Regions from separate parts of the Synechocystis sp. PCC 7339 genome, predicted to be linked through region 2. Evidence: predicted binding sites of a transcription regulator. Region 2 holds the regulator's gene; the other holds the start of a gene.

Region 1 (7,525 bases), 880 kb from region 2:
GGGTTGTCATTCCATTGCTCGGAGCAGCAATGTGAAAAAATTTGCCTCGGCAGATTTTAGTTTTACCTTTGCCGATGCCCTCCCCACTCAAATTGATCCCCAAGTTGTTTCTCCCCCCAGCGAACCGATAACAACCTGGGATAATAGCCATTGGAATGGTATTCTGCGGGGCTATCAACTAGCCACCCAAACCTATGAGGAAATGCCGGAATTTGTGCCCACCGCCAAGCTCCATTGCGCCAGTTGTCATTTAAATGCCGGGGCTAATCCAAAAGCATCTTCCTGGTTTGGGATGATGAAGAAATATCAATATCCAGAAACTGATCATTTACAAAAAAGAATCAATCTTTGTTTTGAGCATAGTCTGAATGGAAAACCTCTGCCCATTACGGCCGATAACCCTGATTTCCAAGCTTTCATCACCTATATGCAGTGGTTGGATGAGCAGGCCCAGGTGCTGAACATAGACTTACCCAAAACGCCCTATCCTCCTATTGTCAAACTGGCGGGGAATGCAAAGCGGGGCCAGGCAATTTTTGAGCAGAAATGTGCTTTTTGTCATGGGGCGTCGGGGCAGGGCCGTTATGGCAGTGGCACCTATTATCGCCCGGCCCTATGGGGAGACCATTCTTTCAATCGCCAGGCAGGGATAGCAAGGATTGATACCCTAGCGGAATTTATCCATGGCAATATGCCCTACCAGTTTGATGGGGTTTTAACGGAGCAAGAAGCTTGGGATTTAGCCGCCTACATTGATGGTCAACCAAGACCAGATGGGCCACCATTCTCAGGGAATTAGTGGTTGCGGTTGTCTAAGTTGGGGAGACTAAACAAATGCAGTGCCGATCGCCTGGCAGGAAAAGCTCAACTTGGGGTTACAGTCTGATTGGTCAGACCACAGGTTAGTAAACGTAGACCGTACTCAATGCCTTCCACCACGGCTTGGTAGGAAGCTTCCAAAATATTGCCTGATACCCCCACCGTAGTCCAACGGCGATCGCCATTGCTGGATTCCACTAGTACGCGGGTTTTAGCCGAAGTGCCGGCCCCTCCATCCAAAATCCGTACTTTGTAATCAGTGAGGTGGAAATCGGCAATTTGGGGATAAAAACGGGTCAAGGCTTTCCTCAGAGCTTGGTCTAGGGCTGACACAGGGCCATTGCCTTCCGCCACTTCCAAAATATTTTGCCCATTGACGGTTACTTTTACCGTGGCCAAAGCATTACGGTAAGCAGGATTTTCCGCCGGGGTCAGCAGGTCACAATGTACCTGGAAGCCTTGCACTACAAATAGGGGTTGGCGATCGCCCATGGCCTGGCGCATTAGCAGTTCAAAGCTGGCCTCCGCTGCTTCAAATTGGTAACCTTGCTGTTCCAAGTCTTTCAAGGTTTCCAGAATGGTACGGCAAGCGGGATCTTGACGATCTAAGGCAATGCCGAATAACTCTGCTTTAGACAAAACATTGCTCAACCCGGCTTGTTCTGACACTACAATACGTCGCTCGTTGCCAACCAACTCCGGGGCAATATGCTCATAGGTGAAGGGATTACGTTGCACTGCCGAGACATGGATTCCCCCTTTATGGGCAAAGGCCGATCGCCCCACAAAAGGAGCATGGTCATCGGGGGCTAGGTTAACCATTTCACTGATCAAACGGCTGATGCTGGTGAGGTGGGCTAGCTGTTCCGGTTTGATGCAGTCGTAATGGAGTTTGAGTTGCAAATTCGGGATCAGGGTGCAGAGGTTAGCATTACCACAGCGCTCCCCGTAGCCATTGATGGTGCCTTGGACCATGGTGGCCCCGGCCTCCACCGCCAGGAGGGAATTGGCCACCGCCGTACCGCTGTCATTGTGGGCATGGATACCAAGTTGGGGTTGATGTTCAGACCGACCGTCTAGTCCTAAACCCTGGCGGACTTTGGTGGTAATTTCAGTAATTTGCACCGGTAAGGTGCCCCCATTGGTGTCGCACATCACTAACCATTCCGCCCCGGCCTGATGGGCAGTGGCTAAGGTGGCCAAGGCATAGTCAGGATTAGCTCGATAACCATCAAACCAGTGTTCCGCATCGTAAATTACCCGCCGCCCTTGACTGCGTAGATAGGCGGTCGTGTCGCTGATCATGGCCAAATTTTCCGCCAAGCTAGTTTGCAATCCCTCCAGCACATGCAGATCCCAGGACTTACCAAAAATGGTTACCCAGCGGGTTCCAGCAGAAAGGATTGCCTGGAGCATTTTGTCCGTTTCCACTGCTTTATGGGGCCGACGGGTGGAACAAAAAGCCACAATTTCCGCCTGTTCCAAAGGCTCTTCCTGTAACTGCCAAAAAAACTGCACATCCTTAGGATTAGCCCCAGGCCAACCCCCTTCAATAAAGGGAATGCCCAACTGGTCGAGGCGACGGGCAATGGTCAATTTGTCGGTCAAGGACAAAGAAATGCCTTCCCGCTGGGCTCCGTCTCGGAGGGTGGTGTCGTAGAGCCAAAGGGGATTGTTGCTAACGGTCATGGCAAATGGGGAAAAGAAAATGGACACCGAGCCTATCTGTCTTAATTTTAGGTCGGTTTTTTGACGCCATATGATCGCCGGAAAAAACTCTCAACATTCACTTGTCGTCATCAAGTTGGGTGATTTTTTCCAGACCTAGTAACAGAGCTGCCAAACTGCCCGCCACCCTAATTTGTCCAGAAAAAATCTGCTCCCGCACTACGGCGATCGGCATTAACACCACTTCAATTTCTTCCGTTACATCCCAGGCTTTTTTGCCTGTGGGAGCCACATCAGGGGCGAGAAAAAGATGGAGACGGGATTGATCTTTAACCGGATTGTCATAAATACAACCCAAACTAAGCAAACTGACAATCTGGTAACCGGTTTCTTCCTCTAGTTCCCTACGAATGGCGACGGTGGGGCTTTCCTGGTGAGGGAAAAAGGTACCGGCGGGTAGTTCCAGCAAAATTTCTTGCACCCCATGGCGATACTGCCGCACAAAAATAATTTCCTGCTGGGAAGTGACGGCCAAAACCATGACAATTTCCGGTCGCACGTTGACAAAGTAGTCATCAATCAAAGTCCCATTGGGCAATTGCACTGTATCCTGACGCACCCGACACCAGGGATTATCTAGCACCATACGACTGTGGCAAATATGCCATTTTTGCAAATTACTGGGGGGAAGATGCCACATGGCTCTGGATTATTTCACCGGCAAAGATTTAGACCTAGTCAATTTTAAGCTCGAACACCGTGCTTAACCAATCATTTTCTGTGTTTAAGGCGATCGCCTAACCAAGCTTAAATTTGCTGCAATGGGGGGAAAACTGACCAAAACGAAAACAGGGAAGCCGGAGCCTCCCTGAAAATTTATGAGAAAAGAGTTGTTAGGCCACTAGATTGACCTGGGGCAAACCTTAGTAGTCGAAGTCACCACCGGGGGCACCAGCAGGGGCTTTTTCTTTTTCAGGCTTGTCCACAACGATACATTCGGTGGTCAAGACCATGCCTGCGATGGAGGCCGCATTCTGCAGAGCAGAACGGGTTACTTTGGCAGGGTCAACGATACCGGCAGCCAGCATGTCCACATACTCCAAGGTGGCAGCATTGTAGCCAATGTTGAAGTCTTTTTCTTTGACCCGCTCGGAGATTACCGCACCGTTTTGACCGGCGTTTTCCGCAATCCGTTTTAGGGGAGCAGGCAAGGCCCGGGAGACGATCAAAGCACCGGTTAACTCTTCATCCTTGAGGTTGCCGTTGGCCCAGTCTTCCAATTGGGGGGCCAAGTGGGCCAGGGTGGTACCACCACCGGGGACAATGCCTTCTTCCACAGCAGCTTTGGTAGCGTTGATGGCATCTTCCAGACGGAGTTTGCGGTCTTTCATTTCGGTTTCCGTGGCGGCACCAACTTTGATTACCGCTACACCACCGGCCAATTTAGCCAAGCGCTCTTGGAGTTTCTCTTTGTCGTAGCTAGAATCGGTTTCTTCGATCTGGCGACGGATTTGCTCACAGCGGGATTTTACAGCGGCTTCGTTGCCTTCGGCCACAATGGTGGTGTTGTCTTTGGTGATGTTGATGCGACGGGCAGAACCGAGGCTATCCACAGTGGCGCTTTCCAGTTTCAGACCGGCATCTTCGCTGATTACTTGACCACCGGTGAGGGTAGCAATGTCTTCCAGCATTTGTTTACGGCGATCGCCAAAGCCGGGAGCTTTAACGGCGGCCACATTGAGCACACCCCGGAGACGGTTAACCACGAGGGTAGCGAGGGCTTCTTTTTCGATGTCTTCGGCAATGATTAACAAAGGCTTACCTTGGCGGGCCACTTGTTCGAGGATGGGCACCAAGTCCTGCACCAAGTTGATTTTTTTGTCGGTGATCAAAATGCGGGGATCTTCAAGAACCGCTTCCATCCGTTCAGCATCGGTGACGAAGTAGGGGGAAATATAGCCCTTATCGAAGCGCATCCCTTCGGTGATTTCCAACTCGGTGGTCATGGATTTGCCTTCTTCCAGGGAAATAACCCCTTCCTGGCCTACTTTATCCATGGCATTGGCAATCATTTGGCCAACTTCTTCATCGTTACCGGCGGAAATGGCTCCCACCTGGGCGATCGCCTTGGAATCTCCCACGGGCTGGGCATGCTCTTTGATCCGAGCAACAAGAAATTCAGTGGCTTTATCAATACCCCGCTTGAGGGAAATAGGGTTAGCACCGGCGGCCACATTCCGTAGACCTTCTTTGACAATGGCGTGGGCCAAAACCGTAGCAGTGGTGGTGCCGTCTCCAGCCACATCGTTAGTTTTAGAAGCAGCCTGACGAATCAAGGAAACCCCGGTGTTTTCCACATGGTCTTCCAGTTCAATTTCTTTGGCGATCGTGATGCCGTCATTGATAATTTGGGGGGAACCAAATTTTTTCTCAAGGACAACGTTACGACCTTTGGGGCCGAGGGTAACAGCCACAGCTTCCGCCAGAATGTCCATACCCCGTTCCAGGGCGCGGCGAGCTTCGTCGTTGTAGATGATGGATTTAGCCATAAAAGTAAAACCTCGTGGGCAGATTAATTGGGATAGATGAATGGGTAAAAATCCTGAAAGCCTTAGCAAAGGTCAGGATCAGTAAAAATTAATAGACTTAGGCAACGGAGGCCAAAATATCTTTTTCAGTTAACAGAACATAGTCGTCGCCACCAAGTTTGATGTCGGTGCCGGCATATTTGGAATAAAGGACTTTATCACCAACTTTAACTTCAACCGGGGAGTAGGTGCCGTCGTCGTTGCGTTTGCCGGGGCCAACTTGGACAACTTCACCAATTTGGGGTTTTTCTTTGGCGTTATCGGGCAACAAAATACCCCCAGCGGTTTTCTCTTCAGCGGGGCTTACTTTCACAAACACCCGATCGCCAAGGGGTTTCACAGTAGAAACATTAATGGTAATAGCGGCCATAGAAGTCATCCTCCAGATGATAGTCTTGCACGGTCAGTAGGGATTTTGGCGGGGGATTAGCACTCCCACCTCACGAGTGCTAATTTAGCTAAATTGATCGACCCAGTGCAACACCCCGGTGAGTGTGGTTTCCCGAACTGAGGACAAAAAATTGAGTTTTAATTAGAGTCAAGATTGTCGGGAGGCGATCGCCGCTTGCGTGCAGGACTGATCCTTATATTGACCGAACACTTTGTAATGCATATTACGTATGTATGCAGTTTGAGTATGATCCGCAAAAGGCCAAAAGTAATCGGCAAAAGCATGGCATTTTTGCAGAAGCTGAAATGGTCTTTTTTAATCCTCTTTAATCCTCTCACCATTCACGAGCTTGATCCTGATTCCACTACAGAAGAACGTTTTATCGCATTAGGGATGGGAAACACGGGCTCTATCTTGAGTTGTTGTTTATACATTGCGAGGAGAAATTATTTGCTTAATTTCAGCCCGACGTGCCACGAAACAGGAGACAAAAATCTATGAGACAGGAATATGATTTTTCCAAAGGAAAACGAGGCGCCATCATTCCATCCAACAGAAAAACCCGCATTACGATTTATCTCGATGATGATGTTTTGGATCATTTTCGAATAGATGCTGAGGCAAGGGGCATGGGCTATCAAACCTTGATTAATCAGGTGCTAAGACAATGTATGCAGTCTCCTGCCGAACAATCAATAACTGAAACTGATTTACGACGTATTCTGCGAGAAGAATTGTCAGAAATGAGATGATGGGGACAAGATCACCTTATCTGGCCCTCCCATGGTTTTGGGAAAGGATCGTCCATAAGGGCATCGGAGTTAACCATCCCCTGATCAAAAAATATTTCACTTAGGACTTTGGAAACTCCTCGGGGAAACGAACAATATCATCATCCCCCAAATATTCACCGTTTTGCACCTCAATCATCACCAAGTCAATTACCCCGGGATTTTCCACCCGATGGGGGGTATTCATCGGCACATAGGTTGACTCCTTTTGGTTCAATAATTTCTCCTCGCCGTTACAGGTCACCTTGGCCGTGCCCGACACCACCACCCAATGTTCACTACGGTGGTAATGCATCTGGGTGCTCATATGTTGCCCCGGTTTGACCACAATACGGTTAATGCGATAGCGGGGGCCCTCTTCCAACATGGTGACCATGCCCCAGGGGGGAGTACGGGTCGTTTCGGGATGGGGCATGGGGGCAGGACTGGGGGCTTCAGGGGAATCATTCATGGTGGACAACATCAAGCCAAACGGTGAAAAAGACCACGGACTTGCCTCAATTCTAAACTGCCACGGAATTTGCCGAGCAATCAAACAAGCAACAAAAAAGCCCCGATCGCCAAGGTCAGAGCTTTTAGACATTTGGGGTAGGAATTGCAGCAAAGATCAAAAAAACGAAAACAGCTGCAACAAAATTCTTGCTTAGTGATTACTGGGCCAAACGACTAGTCTCATAGCCCCAAGTGGGAAAAGAATCAGCACCACTGCTGGCGGGGGCATCATTGGATTCCTGACTGCGGCCGGCCAGGGAACTCACCTTCACACAGTTGGGGGTGAACAGAAAAATGCTCTCACCAATCCGTTCTTGGTGGCCATCCATGGCAAAAGTACCACCGGCAACAAAATCCACCGCCCGTTGGGCCTCATCGGGGTCCATTACATTCAGATTTAACACCACCGACTTCCGTTCCCGTAGGGTTTGAATCACCTGGGGCATTTCATCGAAGGAATGGGGTTCGACGACGACCACCTCTGCCACACTGTTGTTGATGCCGGGCATACCAATCACGTTATTTCTTACTCCTGTACCAATAGGGGTGTCATTATTTAAGCTTAAAGGTTCCCGACTAATGCGGGGGAGAGGGGCAACTTCTTCTGCGGGCGGTGGGGCCGTGGTCACCGCTTGGGGCAACTCCATTTCTTCATCGTAATCTTCTTCGTACTCATCATGTTCACTGATGCCGACGAAGTCTTTTAACTTGGTCAAAATCATAGTTTACCGTCCGTATTTCCTGGGTAAAGTGAAAGGGGTTAATGGGATGAACCA
Region 2 (7,525 bases):
GTCTAATAGCTGGGGAGAAATGGTCAAGAGGTCACAGCCGGCCAATTCGGTTATTTCGCCAATATTGCGGAAACTCGCCCCCATGACTTCAGTTTTATAACCAAAGCGTTTGTAGTAGTTGTAAATGGTGGTGACGGACTGCACCCCAGGATCTTCGTGGCTGGCATATTCCTTGCCGGTCGATTTTTTATACCAGTCTAAAATGCGCCCGACAAAGGGAGAAATGAGGGTGACTTTAGCTTCGGCACAGGCGATCGCCTGGTGGAGCCCAAACAGTAGGGTGAGGTTACAGTGGATGCCTTCTTTTTCCAGCACTTCTGCCGCCTTAATGCCTTCCCAGGTGGAAGCAATTTTGATCAGAATGCGTTTTTTATCAATACCAGCTTTGGCATATTCTCCAATCAGGTAGCGGGCTTTAGCAATGGTGGCTTCCGTGTCGTAGGAAAGACGGGCATCGACTTCCGTGGAAACCCGACCGGGGATAATTTTTAGAATTTTGACCCCAAAAGCCACGGCCAAACGGTCAAAGGCTAGGCGGACAATGTCTTTGACGGAGGCATTTTCCCCCGCTTCCTCCTTAGCTTTGAGCAGGGTGCTGTCCACAATTTCTTGGTATCGGGGCATCTGGGCCGCCGCCGTAATCAAGGAAGGATTAGTGGTGGAATCCCTGGGGGTAAAGGTTTCGATGGCTTGGATGTCGCCGGTGTCGGCCACCACCACCGTAAATTGTCGCAGTTGTTCGAGGAGATTCTTACCCATAATGGCGATTAAACAAGTTCAACGTCTTTCCCTCCAATGGTAATGGCGATTCCCGAAAGCGAGCCTTCTTTGAACATCAAGATAATTTAAGCTAGGGAACGCCGATGTGTTGCCAAACCCCAGGTGCAAATCAACTTCGGACCACTGTTCACTATTTTTCAATCTCTGCAACTTTTGCCATGGCCCAGGACTTAATTAAAGAACAATTACAAGGCGTTAACCTGTTTCTGATCGGTATGATGGGCAGTGGTAAATCCACTGTCGGCCCACTGTTGGCGGAACAGTTGGGGTATCGTTTTTTCGATGCAGATGTGTTAATTGAGCGCGTGGCCGGTAAGGCGATCGCCGACATTTTTGCGGAAGATGGGGAAGATAATTTTCGGAATTTGGAAACGGAGGTGTTGGGACATCTGGCTGCCCAGACCAGAAGTGTGATTGCCACGGGTGGGGGAGTAGTGCTCCGGCGACAAAATTGGAGCTATCTGCACCACGGCCTGGTTATCTGGCTGGATGGTTCACTGGAATTACTCTTAGCCAGACTCCAGGGGGATGAACACCGGCCCCTGCTCCAGGTGGAAAATCTAGAGGCACGGTTAGGAAATTTATTGACCCAACGTCAACCCCTCTACGCCCAGGCAGATCTCCGGTTCCCCCTACAGGCGGATCAAGACCCTCTGGCGATCGCCGGGGAGTTACTGGCTACCATCCCAGGACTGCTTAAACCCCAATGCAGTGCCGAACAAAATTGACTGGGCAATGTCCCTAGGACGACCATGGTAAGATGATTAACTAATCTTTGACCCCTTGGAGAGGTGGCAGAGTGGTCGAATGCGCCCGACTTGAAATCGGGTTTGGGGAAACTCAACGTGGGTTCGAATCCCACCCTCTCCGCTTGCTTAACTTTAAATTAATCAGATGATTCAGATCTAATCCAGGGCTCTCCGGCAACGGCCCGAGCAAATCCTGGGTAATTACCTTATAATCTAATTTTTTTAAGAGCTTTTTACCAACTTTTAACTTTAAATCCAATTTATCCATCCTGACACCAACCGTTTTAATATCTAGTCCTTAGCCCGCAATTAGGAAACAATGGTGAAGCCCCTCCGCTTAAACGATCGCCATCAGCAAATTCTCCGAGCCACCGTTCAGCACTACATCGCCACCGCCGAGCCTGTGGGATCCCAAACCCTGGTCCAGGAGTATCAATTTGCCGTCAGTTCCGCCACCATTCGCAATGCCCTCGGGCAACTAGAAAAAGCGGGTTTACTTTATCAGCCCCATGTGTCCGCCGGTCGGGTTCCTTCTGACTCCGGCTACCGCATCTACGTAGATAATCTTTTAACCTGGAGCGATCGCCAGAGCCGCACCGTTAAGCAACAATTAGAAAATGAAATTAACGGCGACAAGTGGCACTTTGAAGCCCTGATCCAGAGAATGGGGCAAATTTTGGCTGGTTTGAGCGGCTACATTGCCCTAATTACCTTTCCCCAAACGGAAACAGTGCAGTTGCGCCATCTACAATTGATGCTGTTACCGTCCCATCAGATATTAATTATTCTGGTTACTGACAGCTACCATACCCATTCCCTCACCCTGGATTTGCCCGCCACCATGGAAGCAAAGGAGGAAGGGGAATTGGAACAGGAATTGGCAATTTTTTCTAATTTTCTCAATGCCCAATTGCGAGGTAAAAACCTTTCCGAATTGAGCCATTTAAATTGGCAGGAGCTAGATCAGAAATTTAGTATTTACGCAGATTTTTTGCTGGGTTTACAACAACAAATCAAACCCCTTCTACAACGGCGCATGGCGGGGCCCTTAGTAGTCCATGGGGTTTCCAAGGTAATTCAGCAACCGGAGTTTTCCCAGTTGGAACAAGTGCAAATGTTGTTGTCTCTGTTGGAACAGGAACAGGAGCAATTGTTTTCCCTCTTATTTGACCCCGATGACTGTTGGGATAGTCTGGGTAACTTGGGCCAGGAAGCTAGTCTACTGATGGGGGAAATGGCCCCTCGGACTCGGCCCGTGGTGACCCTCCGCATTGGGGCGGAAAATCCCTTGGAATCCATGCATCCGTGCACCCTGGTATCGGCGGTTTACCGTCAAAAACAAGTCCCGGTGGGGAGTGTGAGCATTTTGGGACCTACCCGCATGGTGTATCAACAAACTATTCCCTTGGTAGAACAGGCCGCTGAGTGTTTATCGGAAGCATTGAGCAAAAATTAAGCCGAGCTCCAGGCAATAGGTTAGTAGAGCTTTCGAGTGCCATTGACTGCCCTACAAAGCACTGGAATCCAAACTCTGGCCAGCTTCCGGCGACAGGGGTAAATGCAAACCACATTCCTGTTTGAGGCCGTGGAAACGGGTGTCCCTTTCATCCTCATCATGGGCCGTCAAGGGCCGGCTGGAATGCCAATCCCCCACGGATACATAGCCCTGGTCAAAAAAGGGATGGTAGGGTAAATCGTAGGCTGTCAGGTATTCATAAACCATCTTAGAAGTCCAGTCCAAAATAGGCAACACCTTGTATTGATTGCCCTGGAGATCCACTGGTTTTAAGTTCTGGCGGTGCCGAGTTTGGTCTCTTCTTAACCCCGTTAACCAGGCGATCACCTCTAACTCCTTTAAAGCCCTCTGCATCGGTTCCACCTTGCGAATCTGGTCATAGCGATTGAGGGATTCCACGTCCTTCTGTTGCCAGAGTTTGCCGTAGAGGGCTTCCATGCGGGCCGGACTGAGGGGAGATTGGTAAACTTTTAAATTCAATTGCAATCGTTTGGTCAATTGATCCGCAAACTGATAGGTTTCCAGCGGTAAATAGCCCGTGTCAATCCAGATAACGGGAATATTGGGCACAATACTAGTCACCAAATGGAGCATCACCGCCGCCTGAATGCCGAAACTAGTACTCATCACCAAGCCGGGGCCAAAGGTCTGGGCCGCCCAGGTAATGATCTGTTGGGCGGTGGCATTTTCCAGATCCGTTTGTAGGGTAGGTAGATCGAGCTTAGTCAGAGTATGGGACATCAGTGGGTGATGGAAAATATTTGGGTAAAAATATAAGTAACGGGCCAAGCGGTGGCGGAGTTAGGCAGTAAGCATGGAGCTTAGCTTAAACTCAACTCCCTTATTTATGGGTAGTTACGGCCACTATGTCAGCCACTTCAGCCACTAATTTTGGGCCGAAGCCGCATTTTGCTGTTCCGTCAGTAGTGCTTGGTCCCGGCGACGTTTTTTGGCATAGAGTTGAATCGAAGCTGCCATGGCAATTACCAAAGCCACAATTAACCAAGTGGTGGCATCCAGGGGCAAATTACTCTTAAACACCGCCAGTAGGACAATTACCACGAGCAAAATAGTCGGGGCCTCATTTAATGCCCGAAACTGTTGCCCACTCCATTGGGATTCTCCCTGAACCAACTTTTTCATCACCCTTCCACAGTAGAAATGGTAGAGCAAAAGTAAAGCTACAAAGGTGAGTTTGATATGGAGCCAACCGGATTTGAGAATTTCTGGTTCCGTGGAAATAAGACCGATCGCCATGGCCACGGTAACCACCATGCCGGGGGTCGTGATGATATTGTAAAGCCGCTTTTCCATCAACTCATACTGTTTTTTAAGGATGGTTTTGGCTGGTTCCGGCTCCAGGTCTGCTTCAGCGTGATAGACAAAAAGACGCACTAAATAAAATAATCCAGCAAACCAAACAACAATGCCAATCAGGTGAAAGGCTTTAAACCAGTAGTAGGCCATGGTAAACGTCGACAGTGGACAAGGGAGGAAGAAATACTCGCACTTGGGCATTCCCCAGGGATAGGATAAATCATCGGCTCATACCCAAGGGGGCCATTATATCGTCTTGCCCAGTCCCAAATCATTTTGCACTGTCCTATTCAAACGCAAAGTCTTATTCCCAGCCCCCAGGAGACTTGATTCACAATCAACTTGAAGTTCGAACCACTGGCCATTAAACTCCTAATAGATTCGCAAAATTGGCTCAATTTTATCGATAAAACTTAATAATATTGATACTCTTGCTGGCCAGTACCATAGTTGAGGCGCCACTCTCCATCGGAACCCATATTGTTGAGAATGTCCATGTTGGTCTCGTGCATCATGCGGGACATATTAGACATCATTTGAGCTTCGGCAACACTAAGATTATTAGGGGCAGTAACCTGCGCCGCTTGTATTTGTTGTCCCTGTTGCACCACCATCTGAAATTGACCGGCAAACTGATTTAACTTCTCCGCTGCCTGGGGAATTTGTCCGATCGCCGTTTGCAAAAGAGCAGTGTTCTGTATGGCATAGGCCTGTTCAATGGTGGTGAAAATTTCTTGCCAGGGGGAAAAAGCCAACGCCCCCAAACCATTCAAGGTCACAATGGTGCCGAGATATTCCGTTTGCACCGTGCCCGCCGGCAGAAGAGGTAACATCAACTCCCCTGCTTGGTAAGCTTGGCTAAAATTAGTGGTAATTCTTGTGGCCATAGGCCGGAGCTGGTGAGTCAATGCTAATAGTTGTTCATCAGTTTGTACTTGCTCCAGTTGGCTTAGTACCGAAAGAAAAGGCAAAATTTCTTGTAAAGCACCGTCCATGGATTGGCCCATTTGATTGTAGACCAGATCTACCTGCCCAGCTTGGGCCAATATAGGTGGGGCAATGATCTGTTTGGGGCCATTTTCCTTCGCGCCGGCGACTTGACCAAAGGGCCCTAGGAAAGCAATTAAAGCGACCAAGGCACTAGAAATTTTAACCATGGTGGCGATTCCCCCTGCTCTTCAACTTTTATCATTAATTTTATTGCAAACTTAGTTCTTAGCAAAAAAATTAGCAACTTTTTGTCACAAAGTAGTGAAAGTGAACACTGTCTATCTACGCCCATATCGCCCTTCAGATTTAAACAATATTATTCACGTCTTCACTGAAGCTGTCCATCAGTTAGGCATTAGACATTATTCCCCAGCCCAACTGAATGCTTGGGGCCCCTCTGAACCAGACCAGCAACGGTGGCACGATCGCCTGGAGTCCATGGTGATACTTGTGGCTGAGCAAGGAGCAACCATTGTCGGCTTTATTGGCTACGATGGCGCTGGATTAATTGATTTGCTTTTTGTCCATCCAACCTTTGCCCGTCGGGGCATTGCCACTATGCTGATGCAAGCGGTGGAGCGGTTGGCCCTTGCCAACGGAGTAAGTCAACTTCAGACCAAAGCAAGTATGGTGGCTCGGCCATTTTTCGAGTCCAGAGGATTTGTTGTGACAGCGGAAGAAACCGTTACCATAGGGGGAGAAAATTTACGCCGATTTGCCATGGATAAAATTATCAAACCAACTCAATAGAGTGTAGGATTAGTGCTGGAACTCTTTCCTGGGAGATGGGAGAAAAGATAGGCAACCAGTTTCCCTGTCTTGGCAGACTGTGGTCAAAAGAACACCTAGGTTTATCTAAGTTCGTCAGCATTTTTGGGAAAATCAGGAAAATTTATCACATTTCAGATCATGACTTAAGTGTTTTTCTGTAAAAAAATAGAAGATAAAATGCGAATTAATAATACTTTTTTCAACAGCTTGGTTGATTTTCCATCAGTTTCCTGGCAGAAGCAAGTCATAACGGCGATCGCCATCTATGGAGCCACCTACATTTCCCAATTATTTATTACCTATGCGGGTACAGCTTCATCACCAATTTGGATTCCCACTGGTATTGCTGTCGGTTTTTTAGCCATTTGGGGCTACCCAGTCTGGCCGGGCATGTTGGGGGGATTGTTATTGGGGGAAGCCATGGCCCTCCACGGTTTAGAAAGCACTGCCAATCTGATGTTAACGGTGGCAATTACCGGAGTAGTTGGTTTAGTTAATCTTTTTTCGATTTATCTTAGCCATCGACTCACAGCGGAAAATTATCTATTCTCTAAGATAAAAAATATTATTAGATTTATTATTTTTGTCTGCTTTGGCAGTCGTTTACCCGCCGCCATTATTTGCCCACTTTTATTATATTTATTTGATAAAATTCCTTTTAATTTATATTCTGAAGTCGCCTATACTTGGTTACTAAGTGATTCTTTTGCTCTGTTGATTTTTACTCCTTTTATTATTGCCTGCAGCCATAACTTCAAAGCATTTATTAAGTTACTACAAGAACAATGGTTAGAAGCGACTATCATAGTTTTTTGCGTTTTATTAATTGTTAAAATTATTGCCAATGGCTATCCCATTGAATATCTACTCATTCCCTTTTTGCTTTGGTCAGCCTTTCGTTTCACCGAAGTTGGATCTTCCCTATTAACAATTGTTGTTTCTGGACTATTAGTATTAATCCTTGCCCTAGACCAAGAAAAAATTGTCATCAAAAATCAACTTTTATTGTTGCAATCAATTTTGGCTTGCATCAGTATGACCACCCTAGTTTTAAATGCGGTTCTCAGTGAAAATGAAAGATCTAAAAATCAATTATTTACGACTAATCAAATATTAATAGATCAAAACCAAAAACTCCAAGAACTTTATCAACAAAGGGAATTAGAAAGAGCCCAAAGAGAAAAAATTCTTATAGAATATAATGAATCGCTACAAAAGCAAGTTGACCTAGTAAGGGCAAAAGAAATAGCTGAAAGTGAAGCTAAGGCCAAAAGCACATTTGTAGCCAATATGAGCCACGAACTACGTTCTCCCCTTAATGCCATCATTGGCTTTTCTCAGTTAATGTTGCGTACCAAAAACTTACCAATGGAGCAATATGAAAATGCTGGTATTATTCAAC

What was found. Region 2 encodes HrcA, which represses chaperone genes, less so after heat shock. Its sites were predicted from a motif close to TTAGCACTCNNNNNNNNNGAGTGCTAA; they were not measured.
Positions count from the first base shown of each region.
Region 1: a site for HrcA is predicted at 5,502-5,528, ahead of groES (co-chaperone GroES). Genes of this name have one in related genera too.

Region 1 covers NZ_CP063659.1:1,172,842-1,180,366, reverse strand. The annotation lists gene IQE94_RS05445 (c-type cytochrome) at 1-799, shown strand, start outside; gene cimA (citramalate synthase) at 865-2,508, opposite strand; gene IQE94_RS05435 (NUDIX hydrolase) at 2,606-3,187, opposite strand; gene groL (chaperonin GroEL) at 3,411-5,036, opposite strand; gene groES (co-chaperone GroES) at 5,134-5,445, opposite strand; gene IQE94_RS05420 (BrnA antitoxin family protein) at 5,964-6,218, shown strand; gene IQE94_RS05415 (phosphomannose isomerase type II C-terminal cupin domain) at 6,319-6,708, opposite strand; gene IQE94_RS05410 (cell division protein SepF) at 6,908-7,471, opposite strand.
Region 2 covers NZ_CP063659.1:2,055,492-2,063,016, reverse strand. The annotation lists gene IQE94_RS09765 (transaldolase) at 1-759, opposite strand, end outside; gene IQE94_RS09760 (shikimate kinase) at 939-1,508, shown strand; tRNA gene IQE94_RS09755 (tRNA-Ser) at 1,566-1,650, shown strand; gene hrcA (heat-inducible transcriptional repressor HrcA) at 1,849-2,985, shown strand; gene cysH (phosphoadenosine phosphosulfate reductase) at 3,037-3,786, opposite strand; gene hemJ (protoporphyrinogen oxidase HemJ) at 3,931-4,563, opposite strand; gene IQE94_RS09735 (hypothetical protein) at 4,776-5,519, opposite strand; gene IQE94_RS09730 (GNAT family N-acetyltransferase) at 5,614-6,102, shown strand; gene hik12 (high salinity-induced biofilm formation sensor histidine kinase Hik12) at 6,301-7,525, shown strand, end outside.